2 regions of the Streptomyces fractus genome follow, and region 1 is predicted to be linked to the other one. Evidence: riboswitches for the same ligand, from Rfam matches in the RefSeq annotation. Region 1 holds a riboswitch; the other holds the start of a gene.
The links. A riboswitch is a leader RNA that binds a small molecule or an ion and turns the genes downstream of it on or off. The one in region 1 is predicted to bind cobalamin.

Region 1 (5,705 bases):
CCGCGATGGACAGGCCGGTGATGGTGAGGTTGTAGAACACCTTGCGCACCGGGTTCGAGAACGCCCACTGGTAGGCGAAGTTCATGAACGTGCCGTCGAGCGTGTCGAACAGGCTCATGCCCGCGGCGAACAGCAGCGGCAGGCACAGGATCGCGTACCAGGGCAGGCCCGCGGCGGCGCCGCTGCCCGCCATCACCATCAAGGTCACCTCGGTCGCGGTGTCGAAGCCGAGCCCGAAGAGGAAGCCCAGCGGGAACATCTGCCCCGGCCGGGTGATCGACTTGGTGAAGCGGCCGAGGATCCGGTTCATGAACCCGCGGGAATCCAGGTGCTGCTCGAGCTTCCGCTCGTCGTAGGAGCCCGCGCGCATCGCCTTGAAGACCTTCAGAATGCCCATCAGGGCCACGAGGTTGAGCGCGGCGATGAGGTACAGGAACGTGCCGGAAACGGTCGTGCCGACGATGCCGAGCGCCTGGTGGGTGCGGGAGTCGTCGTTCATCAGGGTGCCGGCGAGCGCCGCGCCGCCCGCGACGAGCGCCGCCATCGCGACCACCACGCTGGAGTGGCCGAGCGCGAACCAGAACCCGACCGAGACGGGCCGCTTGCCGTCCGCCATCAGCTTGCGGGTGGTGTTGTCGATGGCCGCGATGTGGTCGGCGTCGAAGGCGTGCCGCATGCCGAGCGTGTACGCCGTGATGCCGAGGCCGATACCGAAGGCTTTGTTGCCCACTTCGTAGTGCTCGGGGACGACGAGCAGGAACAGCACGCCGAACGCGACGACGTGCAGCGCGGCGATCACCGCGATCAGGCCGGCCGTGCGCAGCGTGTCCTCGCGGCGCCAACGGAAAGCAGGGGAAGGGGAGTTCGGGGCAGGGGTCGGGGAGTTCCCGGGCAGGGTCATGCGTCGATCACGCTCCAGCACCTCGTGGATCACTTCGTGAGATGCCGCGGCCGGTCTCCTGGCTTACGGGTGTGCCCGCCGCTCCGGCCTTCCCAGCGGCCGACGGCCACCAGTGGCGTACAGGATGGAACGGCGGGCTCCGGGCGCGTGACTCGAAAGACGCGCGGTCCGAAACCCGATCACAGTGGCGAGGGCCGCTCCGGAATGGGCCCCTGAGGGGCCGTCACCGGTCTTCCCGAGCACCACGGCCCGACCACCCTACTACCTACCCGGACGCGCGTTCGCGGGCCCGGTGGATCTCCTCGTAGGCCTTGTCCCGGCCCTCCCAGTGGGAGCCGTCGACCGACTTGCCCGGTTCGAGATCCTTGTAGACCTCGAAGAAGTGCGTGATCTCCAGGCGGTCGAACTCGGGGATGTCCTCGATGTCCCGGGTCGCGTCGTGCCGCGGGTCGTGCGCGGGAACGCACAGGACCTTCTCGTCCGGGCCCTTCTCATCGCTCATCACGAACATGCCGATCGCCCGGCACTCGATGGCGCAGCCGGGGAACGTCGCGTCGCCGGTCAGGACGAGGGCGTCCAGCGGGTCCCCGTCGCCGCCGAGCGTGCCGGGGATGTAGCCGTAGTCCGCGGGGTACTGCGTCGACGTGAACAGCATCCGGTCGAGCCGGATCCGCCCGAGTTCGTGGTCCATCTCGTATTTGTTCCGTGAGCCCTGCGGGATCTCCACGATCACGTCGAACGCCTCGGCGCGTGCCTGACTGCTGCCCAATGTGGCCTCCTTGCCGCATTCCGACGCCCCCGAGTGTGCGGCCTGCCGGGCAAGGGCGGAACCCCTCAGGCGGCCGGGGGAATGGGGAATTCGAGTTCGGGCCGGTCCCAGGCGACGGCCGGCGGGCGCGCGGGGACCGTGCCGGTGCGGTGCGCGCCCATGCTGCGGTAGAAGCCCTCGGCGGGCGGGTGCGAGACGACGCGGACGTGGTCGAGGCCCGCGGCCTGCGCCTGCGCCCGCATGTGGTCGACGAGGAGGCGCCCGATGCCCCGGCCCTGCGCCTCGTCCGCGACGAACATCAGGTCCAGCTCCGGCGGCACGGTCAGCAGCGCGTAGAAGCCGAGCACCCGCTCGTCGGCCGGATCCACGGCCACGTAGACATGGTGCGCCTCGATGTAGTCGGGGCCCACCCGATAGCCCGCGACCATGGAGGCGTACGGGTCCCGGTAGGCGCCGGAGCCGCGCACGAGGCGGGTGAGGCGCCGGGCGCCCCGGGCGGTGGCCCGCCGGACGGTGACCGCCGGGGTCCCTCCGCGGCGCGTAATGCTCGCGTTCATGTGTCGAGTATTACGCATACGGGGCGGGGTCAGGCGGTGGGCACCGTGGAGTGCGCCTGGCGCAGGAACGCGGCGTTGTCCGGGGTCTGGCGCAGCTTGTCGAGCAGCGCCTCGTAGGAAGCGGCCGGGTCCCTGCTCTGCAGGGCGCGCCGCAGTCCGCGTACGACGGTCAACTCGGGTGCTGGCAGCAGGAGTTCATCGCGGCGGGTGCCGGAGGGGGTGAGCTCGACGGCCGGGTGGACGCGGCGCTGCGCGAGGACGCGGTCGAGGCGCAGCTCCATGTTGCCGGTGCTCTTGAGCTCCTCGAAGTAGTAGTCGTCGGCGCGGGAGCCGGTGTCGACGAGGGCGGTGGCGAGGATGGTCAGCGATCCGGCCTCCTCGGCGTCGCGGGCCGCGCCGAAGAAGCGCTTCGGGCCGTGCAGGGCGGCCGCGTCGACACCGCCCGACAGGGTGCGGCCGCTGGTGGAGGCCGCGTTGTTGTGCGCCCGGCACAGCCGGGTGAGGGAGTCGAGGAGGATCACCACGTCGCGGCCCTGCTCGGTGAGGCGCTTGGCGCGCTCCACGGCGAGTTCGGCGAGCGCGATGTGTGCCTTCGCCGGGCGGTCGAACGTCGAGGCGTAGACCTCGCCGCGCACGGAGCGGCGCATGTCGGTGACCTCTTCGGGGCGCTCGTCGACGAGCACGACCATGAGGTGGACCTCGGGGTGGTTCGCGGCGAACGCGGCGGCGAGCTGTTGCAGCAGCACCGTCTTGCCGGTCTTCGGCGGGGCGACGATCAGGCCGCGCTGCCCCTTGCCGACCGGCGTGAACAGGTCGACGACGCGTCCCGCGAGCCCCGAGGCCGGGTGCTCCAGGCGGAAGCGCTCGCTGGGGTGCAGCGGGGTGAGGTCGGCGAAGTGCGGGCGGCGGCGGGTGGCCTCCGCGGGGGCGCCGCCGACGGTCTCGACGTGCGCGAGACTGCGCGGCTTCCCGCACGTCCCCTCGACGAAGTCGCCCTTGCGCAGGCCGAGTTGGCGGATGAGGTGGGCGGGCACCTGGACGTCGTGCGACGTGGGTTCCAGGTCGGCCGCCCGCAGGAAACCGTGCTCGTTCCCGCCGATGTCGAGGACGCCGGCGGCGCGGACGGGTTCTTGGGGTGGGGCGGGGGTGGTGCTCGTGGTGGTGGCCGTGGTCATGACGATCACAGGTCCTTTCGCGGGCCGAGCCGCGGACGCGGCAGGCGTACAAGGGTCCTTCTGACGGATCAGGCTGGACGCGGTGGGCCGGGATCATTCGGCTCCGCGAGCGGGGTCTGGTGCGTGCAGCTGCAAGGCGGAGGAGGGCGTCAACGCGGAGCGTTGGCAACCGACGACAACGCGGCAGATGTGCGTGCCAGGGCCCGCGACTCCAGCAAGATCCGTCAGAAGGGCCCTGGGGCAGGGAAGGGGTGGGATCCGGCGAGTGGCAGGGGCGCTGGAGCGCGCCCCGCGGCCGGGGAAACCTGGTGTCGCGGCTACGGGTGAAGAGCCCGCCAGAAGCCGCTGACCAGGGGTGACGTGCGCTGTTCGGCGACGGAAAGTCGTCTGCCGGGGAGCGCTGAAGAGATGAGATTCGGTACCGGCGCCTCGAAGTGGGCGAGCACGTGTACCGCCATGACCGTACCACCCGACCCCCGTCGCGCGGCAAGCCCCGACTTCGGAGCCGGTGCGCCCTATGCTGATCCGCCATGTTCACCGATCAGGGCCCCACCCTCCGCGAGCTGGCCGTTCAGGCGCTGTCCTCGGTCGAGCGGGGGTACGACCTGCTGGCGCCGAAATTCGACCACACGCCGTTCCGCACCCCGGACGTCGTGCTGGACGCGGTGGGCCGCGCGCTCGCCGGGCTCGGCCCGTACGGCACCGGGCTCGACCTGTGCTGCGGGACCGGGGCGGGCCTGCGCGTGCTGCGCGAGGCGGGCGTCGGGCGGGCCGTGGGCGTCGACTTCAGCGGCGGCATGCTGGACGTCGCGCGGCGCGGTGAGCCGACGGCCGACCATGTCCGCGGGGACGCGCTCGCGCTGCCCTTCGGCGAGGTCTTCGACCTGGTGGTGAGCTTCGGGGCGTTCGGGCACTTCCTGCCGCGCGAGTGGCCGCGGCTGTTCGCCCAGGTGTGCCAAGTGCTGCGCCCCGGCGGCCGGTTCGCGTTCCCGCTGCCCGCGCCGTCGCGGCCCGGATCGACGGGCTACTGGGCGATGCTCGGCTTCGACGCCGCGATGCGGGTGCGCAACGCCGTGTGGCGGCCCCCGTTCGTCATGTACTACCGCCCGTTCCGGCTCGGCGACGTACGGCGGGAACTGGACCGCGCCGGGTTCGACGTCGCGCTGCACGCCCTGCCCGAGCTCGGCGAGCGGCCCGACGGCAGCCCGCGGTGCAGGCTGGTCGTGGCGATCCGCCGCTGACGGGCCCGCCGGATCGCGTCCCGGCCCCGCCGCGCCTAGCGTGTACCCATACCTGCCGGGCCGCGCCGTGCCCGGCGACCGACGGAAGGGTGTCGCCTCATGTCCGCTCGTCCTGAAGGCGCGCCGGTCTGGGCCGACGCGATGTTCCCCGACCTGGAGGCCGCGAAGAGCTTCTACACGGAGCTGTTCGGCTGGACCTACGACGAGGGCAGCGCCGAGTTCGGCAACTACACGCAGGCCAGGACGCCCGACGGCAAGCGGGTCGCGGCGCTCGTGCCGCAGATGCCGGGCGCGGAGGGCGTGCACCCGGCCTGGAACCTGTACCTCGCCACCGCGGACATCGCGTCGGTCGCCGAGCGGATCAAGGACGCGGGCGGCAGCCTCATGACGGACCCGATGCAGGTCGCCTCGTTCGGCACGATGGTCACCGCCCAGGACCCCGCGGGCGTCGTCTTCAGCGTGTGGCAGCCCGACACACACGAGGGCTTCGAGAAGGTCAACGAGCCGGGCGCGTACTGCTGGGCCGAGGTCAACACCCGCAACGCCGCACGGACCGACTCCTTCTTCCCGGCCGTCTTCGGCTACGGCGTGAAGAAGATGGACGACGACCAGATCGACTTCGACGTCTGGGAACTGAACGGCGAGCCGGTCATGGGCCGCATGCAGATGACGGACGACTTCCCGCCGCACGTTCCCTCGTACGTCAATGTGTACTTCGTCGTCGAGGACTGCGACGCGGCGGTCGCCACCGTCCAACGCCTGGGCGGCAAGCTGCACTTCGGGCCGATCGACACGCCCTTCGGGCGGTTCGCGGCGGTCGGGGACCCGCAGGGCGCCGCGTTCTCCGTCATCGACGTGACGGCGGCCAAGGGCGAGATGCCGAAGCTGTCCTGACGGTCAGTCGGACGAGTCGGACGACGGCAGTCTGAACTCCAGCTCCCGCGCGGCGAGTTGGGGCGTCGGTTGCGCCCAGCGCTCCACGGCTTCGGGAGTCCGGGTGGACGACAGGGACCGGAGCTCGGCCCGGTCCAGATAGAGGGTGCCGTTCAGATGGTCCGTCTC
Region 2 (5,705 bases), 1.0 Mb from region 1:
GCCATGGAGTCGTTCTGTGAGTGATCGGGGCGCGACCAGTATGGGTCCGTGGGCGCGCGGGGGCCAGGGCAGGGTGGGCCGGTGTCGGGATTGTCGCGCGTACGTGCCCGATTCGCCCTTCGTGTACCCCGGCGTGGCGTGTCCGATCCCGTACGCTCGCCGAATGGCCAGGTACTACGACGTGCACCCAGCAAACCCGCAAGCGCGCCTCATCTCCGCGATCGCCGACGGCATCCGCGACAGCGCGCTCGTCGCCTACCCCACGGATTCCTGCTACGCGCTCGGCTGCCGGCTCGGCAATCGGGCGGGCGTGGACCGGATCCGCACCATCCGGCAGCTCGACGATCGGCACCACTTCACACTGGTGTGCCAGGACTTCGCCCAGCTGGGGAAGTTCGTCCAGATCGACAACGACGTGTTCCGCGCCATCAAGGCGGCCACGCCCGGAAGTTACACCTTCATCCTGCCCGCGACGCGCGAGGTGCCGCGGCAGTTGCAGCACCCGAAGAAGAAGACCGTCGGCGTCCGCATCCCCGACCACGTGGTGACGCAGGCGCTGCTCGCCGAGCTCGGCGAGCCGCTGCTGTCCAGCACGCTGCTGCTGCCCGGCGAGGAGGAGCCGCTCACCCAGGGCTGGGAGATCAAGGAGCGGCTCGACCACGCGGTCGACGCCGTCGTGGACTCCGGCGACTGCGGCACCGTGCCCACCACGGTCATCGACTTCTCCGGCGGGGAGGCCGAGATCGTGCGGCAGGGGGCGGGGGACACCGAGCGCTTCGAGTGACTCACGCCGGCCGGGTCGTGCCCAGATAGCGGATGTGCGGGCGGGCGCCGGGGCGGGTGACCTCGGCGCGCACCCCGTACACGTCGGCGATCAGCTCCTCGGTCAGCACGTCGCCCGGTTCCCCGGCCGCCACCACCCGGCCCTCGCTCAGCACGACGACCCGCGCGCAGTAGCCGGCGGCGAGGTTCAGGTCGTGCAGGGCGACGACGGACGTGATGCCCAGCGTGCCGATCAGGTCGAGGAGTTCGAGCTGGTGCTGGATGTCGAGGTGGTTCGTCGGCTCGTCGAGCAGCAGCTCACGCGGCTCCTGCGCGAGCGCCCGCGCGATCTGCACCCGCTGGCGCTCACCGCCCGACAGGGTGTGCCACAGGCGGTGCGCCCGGTCGGCGAGCCCGCTGCGCTCCAGGGCGTCGCGGACGGCCGCCTCGTCGGTCGCCGACGCGGCCTGCCAGGCGCGACGGTGCGGGACCCGGCCCAGCCGTACGACATCGGCGACCGTCAACTCGACCTGCGCGTCGGACTGTTGCTGCACCATGGCGATGCGCCGCGCGGCCTGCTTGCGGCCCACCGAGGCGAGCGGGTCACCGTCGAGCGTGACGACACCGCTGTCCGGGGCGAGCACCCCGGACAGGAGGCGCAGCAGGGTCGACTTGCCCGAGCCGTTGGGGCCGAGCACACCGGTGACGGTGCCGGGCTCCGGCGTCAGGCTCACCCCGTCGAGCACCAGCGCTCCGCCGGGCGACCACGAGACACGCTCCGCGCGCAGCCCCGCCGTCACCGCACACCCCGTCCGCGGTAGAGCACCAGCACGAACGCCGGCACACCGATCAGCGACGTCACCACACCCACCGGAACCTCCTGCGGTTCGAGGACCGTCCGCGCCACCGTGTCCACCCACACCAGGAACACCGCTCCCGCGAGCGCCGTCACCGGCAGCAGCCTGGTGTGCCCCGGGCCCACCAGTGCGCGCGCCGCGTGCGGCAGCACCAGGCCGACGAAGCCGATCGCCCCCGCCGCGCTCACCAGGGCCGCCGTAAGGAGCGCCGTCACGCACAGCAGCACGATCCGGGTCCGGGCCACCCGGACGCCGAGCGTGGCCGCGGCCTCCGCACCGAACGCGAACGCGTCGAGGGTGCGGCCGTACGTCAGGCACACCACGAGCGCGACGGCGAGCACGGCCAGGCACAGCCACACCTCGGTCCAGCCGACCCCGCTGAGCGAGCCGAGCAGCCAGAACAGCACGCCGCGCGTCGTCTCCGCGTCCGCGGAGGTCAGCACGACGAACGAGGTCAGCGCCGAGAACAGCTGCATCGCCGCGACCCCGCACAGCACCACCCGGTCCGTGCTGCCGCCCAGCGTGTGACTGAGCACGAGGACCAGCGCGAACGAGCAGACGGCGCCGACGAACGCGCCGCCCGACACCGACACGGCGCCTCCGCCGAGCCCGAGCACGACGACGAGCACGGCCCCGGTCGACGCCCCCGACGAGACGCCGAGCACGAACGGGTCGGCGAGGGGATTGCGCAACAGCGCCTGCAACACCGTGCCGCACACAGCGAGCCCGGCCCCGCACACCGCCGCGAGCAGCGTCCGCGGCAGCCGCAGATTCCATACGATGCCGTCCCGGATCGGCGAGAGGTCCGAGGTCGCCAGGCCGATCCGTTCGCCGACCGCCGCCCACACGTCGCCGACCCCGATCTGCGCGGGGCCGAGGGTGATCGCGAAGGCCACGGAGGCGCACAGCACGGCGACACCGGCCGCCCAGGCGAGCGTCGCGCGAACGGACATCCGGGAGGGGGTCTTCGGGTGCCCCGCCGCCACCGCTTGCCCAGAGACCGTGCGAGCCGTCACCGCGCGAGTCCGAACTCGCGCAGCCCCGCGGCCACCCGCTCCACACCGTCGACCGTCCGGATGGTCGGGTTCATGGCCTGCCCGCTCAGCCGCACGTACCGCTTCTTCTTCACGGCGGTCATGTGCTTCGTGACCGGGTTCGACTCCAGGAACCCGATCTTCTGCGCGGCCGACTCCGCGGACTGCGAGCGGCGCGTCAGATCGCCGATGACCAGCACGTCCGGATCGCGGTCCGCGACCGTCTCCCAGTTGACCTGCGGCCACTCCGCACGCGTGTCGTCGAAGACATTGCGCGCCCCGAGCTCCTTGGTGACGACGCCCGGAGCGCCGCAACAACCCGCCATGTAGGGCGAGTCGGAGTTGGCGAACCAGTACAGGACGTCCACGCCGTGCGCGTCGATCCCTGAAGTGGCCTTGCGGACCCTGGACTTGAGCTGGTCGATCAGCTTCTCGCCGCGCTCCTCCACGTCGAAGACGCGCGCCAGGTCGCGGATCTCGCCGTACACGACGTCGAGCCCCAGGGGCTCGGTCCGCACGCCGTCCCCGTCCCCGCCGTTGTCCTTGCCGGCGCAGTCACTGGGGGAGAGGTAGGTGGGCACGCCGAGCTTCTCGAACTCCTCGCGTGGCGCCACGCCACCCTTGCCGAGGGTGTACGTGAACGAGGCCGCGGCGAAGTCCGGTTCGGTGCCGAGGACCTTCTCGAACGACGGGTAGCGGTCGGCAAGACGCGGCACCTTCGCGTTGGCCTTCGCCAAATTCTTGGGGACCGGGTCGGTCCAGGTGCCGGTGCCCGCCATCCGGTCCTCGAGGCCGAGCGACAGCATGATCTCGGCGGAGCCCTGGTCGAGGGCGACGGCGCGGCGCGGGGTGTGCTCGACCCGCACCTTCTCGCCGCAGTTGTCGAGCGTGACACCGCCGCGCTTGTCGGCGCTGTCCTCGGTGGCGGCGGTCGTGCCGCACCCGGTGAGCAGCAGGGCGCCCGCCAACAGCGGGGCGCATCGGCGGAGTTGACGTGCGAACAGCACGGAGGTTCCTTCGCGTCCAGGGCTCATACGCGGAGCCGGCCTACGGTCCGCCCCCACGCCACGCGGCACTGGAGGCCGCCAGCAGGTCTTCGGACTCGGGGTCGTCCGCGCGAAGCGCCTTCCCGGGCCGATGTACCGGCCCAGTGGCAGTGGCTCCGCCCGTCACCCTCACCGCTGCGCGTCAGTTCCGGGTTCGCACCGGATTCCCTGACCCGTGTGCGTAGAAAAACACACAAAGGTACGACTGGCTCGGCGAAACTATCACGTGAGGACCGACTCCAGTTGGGGCCGGGTTCCGTCCCTGTGGTGGTCCATCAGGGAGACGAGGCGTTCGTGGTCCCGGACGCGGAGCGCCTCGACCATCTCCGCGTGCTCGTCGACGATCCGCTTCTGTGACATCGGGTCGTGCAGGAGACAGGCTCGGTAGCCGTCGCTCAGCCGCCAGACGCGGCGCGGTTCGGCGACGACGAGGTCCAGGCCCGACGCGGTGAACATGCGGAAGTGGAAATCCGAGTTGAGGCGGGCCATGGCGGTGAGTCCCCGAACCGGCGGGCGGCTCTGGCGGCACCCTCGACGACCTCCTCGCCCTGACCCGCGCCCTCGCCTCGCATGCCGTCACCACCCCGGTCGCCGAGTACGCCACCGCCGACTGGTGCCTCGCGTCCGGCGGCCCACTCCCCGCTGGGGCGCCCACCATCGCCTTCCTCCCCACGGACGCCGCAGGACCGGTCGACGACGGCACCGTCACCGCCCAACTGCCCGCCGTTCCCTGGGCGTCCGGCGCGCACACCCTGCTCCTGGTCCCGGAGACGAGGCCGGCGCGGGCCCGTGGACCATCGACCTCACCGGCCCGGGCGTCACCCGCCACCCGTCCCGACCCGCCCTGTGCGACACCCGTACGAGGCCGTCGACCTGACCGCGGCGCCGGTGACCGCGCCGCCGCCCGGCATACCGTCCCCCGCCCGCATCTGCGCCCGCCTCGCCACCATGCGCGTCCACCTCCTCCAGACCGAGGCCGCACTGAACCACACCCGCGACACCTACCGCGCGGACGCGTCCGAGCCGAGGGACGCCGCCCTGGGGCGGCTGGCCGTCGCCTCGGGAGAGGACCTCCTCTGGGACACCCTCACCGCCCCCGCGCCGCGCTGACCTCGCGGCTCACCAGGTCCGGTACGGCAGGAACTTGCCGTCCAGCGTGACGACCACGCGGTCGCCCTTCGGGTCCTCCCTGCGCGCGATGTCCATCGAGAAGTCGATCGCCGACATGATCCCGGATCCGAACTTCTCCTCGATGACTCCCTTCAGCGTGGTGCCGTACACCTGCACGATCTCGTAGAAGCGGTAGATCAACGGGTCGGTGGGGACCGGGGCGTCCAGCGATCCGCGCGAGGCATCCCGGGACAGCGCGGCCACCGTCTCCTCGTCCAGCGAGAGCAACGCCCCGGCGCGTGCCGCCTGGTCGCGGGTCATGGTGTTCTGGCCAAGGAGTGCGGACGCCGTCCACACCTCGTGCGCGCCGACGGCCTCGGCGATCTTCTCGAAGGTCAGCCCGGCGGACTCCTTGGCGGCCAGGGCACGACGGGTTGCTTCGCTGCGGTCGATCACGGCGACTCCCTGCGGTGGGGCGGACGGTCTCGGCCGACAACTACCGGCCCCCTGTTTCGGCAGCCGTTCCGGTGTGTTCGACTCGCGTAACACGCAGGCGCGCTCCGCGCCCGGCAGCACGTCACCGCTCGTTGTTGAGCGCGTCCACGGCCCCCTGCGCGTCCCCGATCGTCGCGTAGTCCACGGCGACGAAGTTCACCGGCCTGCCGCGCGCCCGTTCGCAGCGGTGCGCCCGGTCCAGGACGTAGCGGCGGGCGTTGACGGTGCCCGCGTCGATGCGGCTGCCGCCGTTGTTGGTGATGAAGTGGTTCAGGAGGAACAGCCGCTTGTCGTCGCCGCCGCGGTGGGGGACGCAGCTCATCTGGTCCGGGGAGCGGAACGTGAACGGCGTCTCCATGCCGTAGCGGTAGAAGTTGCGGTACCAGGGGGCCGGGCCGTCC

Region 2: another riboswitch for cobalamin. It lies ahead of ACP4E5_RS43990 (ABC transporter substrate-binding protein); the one in region 1 lies ahead of nicT (Nickel transporter NicT).

The regions. Positions count from the first base shown of each region.
Region 1 covers NZ_JBMYHI010000002.1:8,200,593-8,206,297, forward strand. Annotated here, with positions in the region: gene nicT (Nickel transporter NicT) at 1-901, opposite strand, end outside; cobalamin riboswitch at 933-1,163, opposite strand; gene ACP4E5_RS39295 (inorganic diphosphatase) at 1,167-1,670, opposite strand; gene ACP4E5_RS39300 (GNAT family N-acetyltransferase) at 1,736-2,227, opposite strand; gene rho (transcription termination factor Rho) at 2,257-3,402, opposite strand; gene ACP4E5_RS39310 (class I SAM-dependent methyltransferase) at 3,933-4,643, shown strand; gene ACP4E5_RS39315 (VOC family protein) at 4,743-5,537, shown strand; gene def (peptide deformylase) at 5,541-5,705, opposite strand, start outside.
Region 2 covers NZ_JBMYHI010000002.1:9,209,673-9,215,377, forward strand. Annotated here, with positions in the region: gene ACP4E5_RS43970 (hypothetical protein) at 1-5, opposite strand, end outside; gene ACP4E5_RS43975 (L-threonylcarbamoyladenylate synthase) at 164-784, shown strand; gene ACP4E5_RS43980 (ABC transporter ATP-binding protein) at 786-1,562, opposite strand; gene ACP4E5_RS43985 (FecCD family ABC transporter permease) at 1,559-2,572, opposite strand; gene ACP4E5_RS43990 (ABC transporter substrate-binding protein) at 2,632-3,687, opposite strand; cobalamin riboswitch at 3,724-3,913, opposite strand; gene ACP4E5_RS43995 (FCD domain-containing protein) at 3,922-4,188, opposite strand; gene ACP4E5_RS44000 (hypothetical protein) at 4,546-4,809, shown strand; gene cynS (cyanase) at 4,819-5,265, opposite strand; gene ACP4E5_RS44010 (phosphoinositide-specific phospholipase C-related protein) at 5,387-5,705, opposite strand, start outside.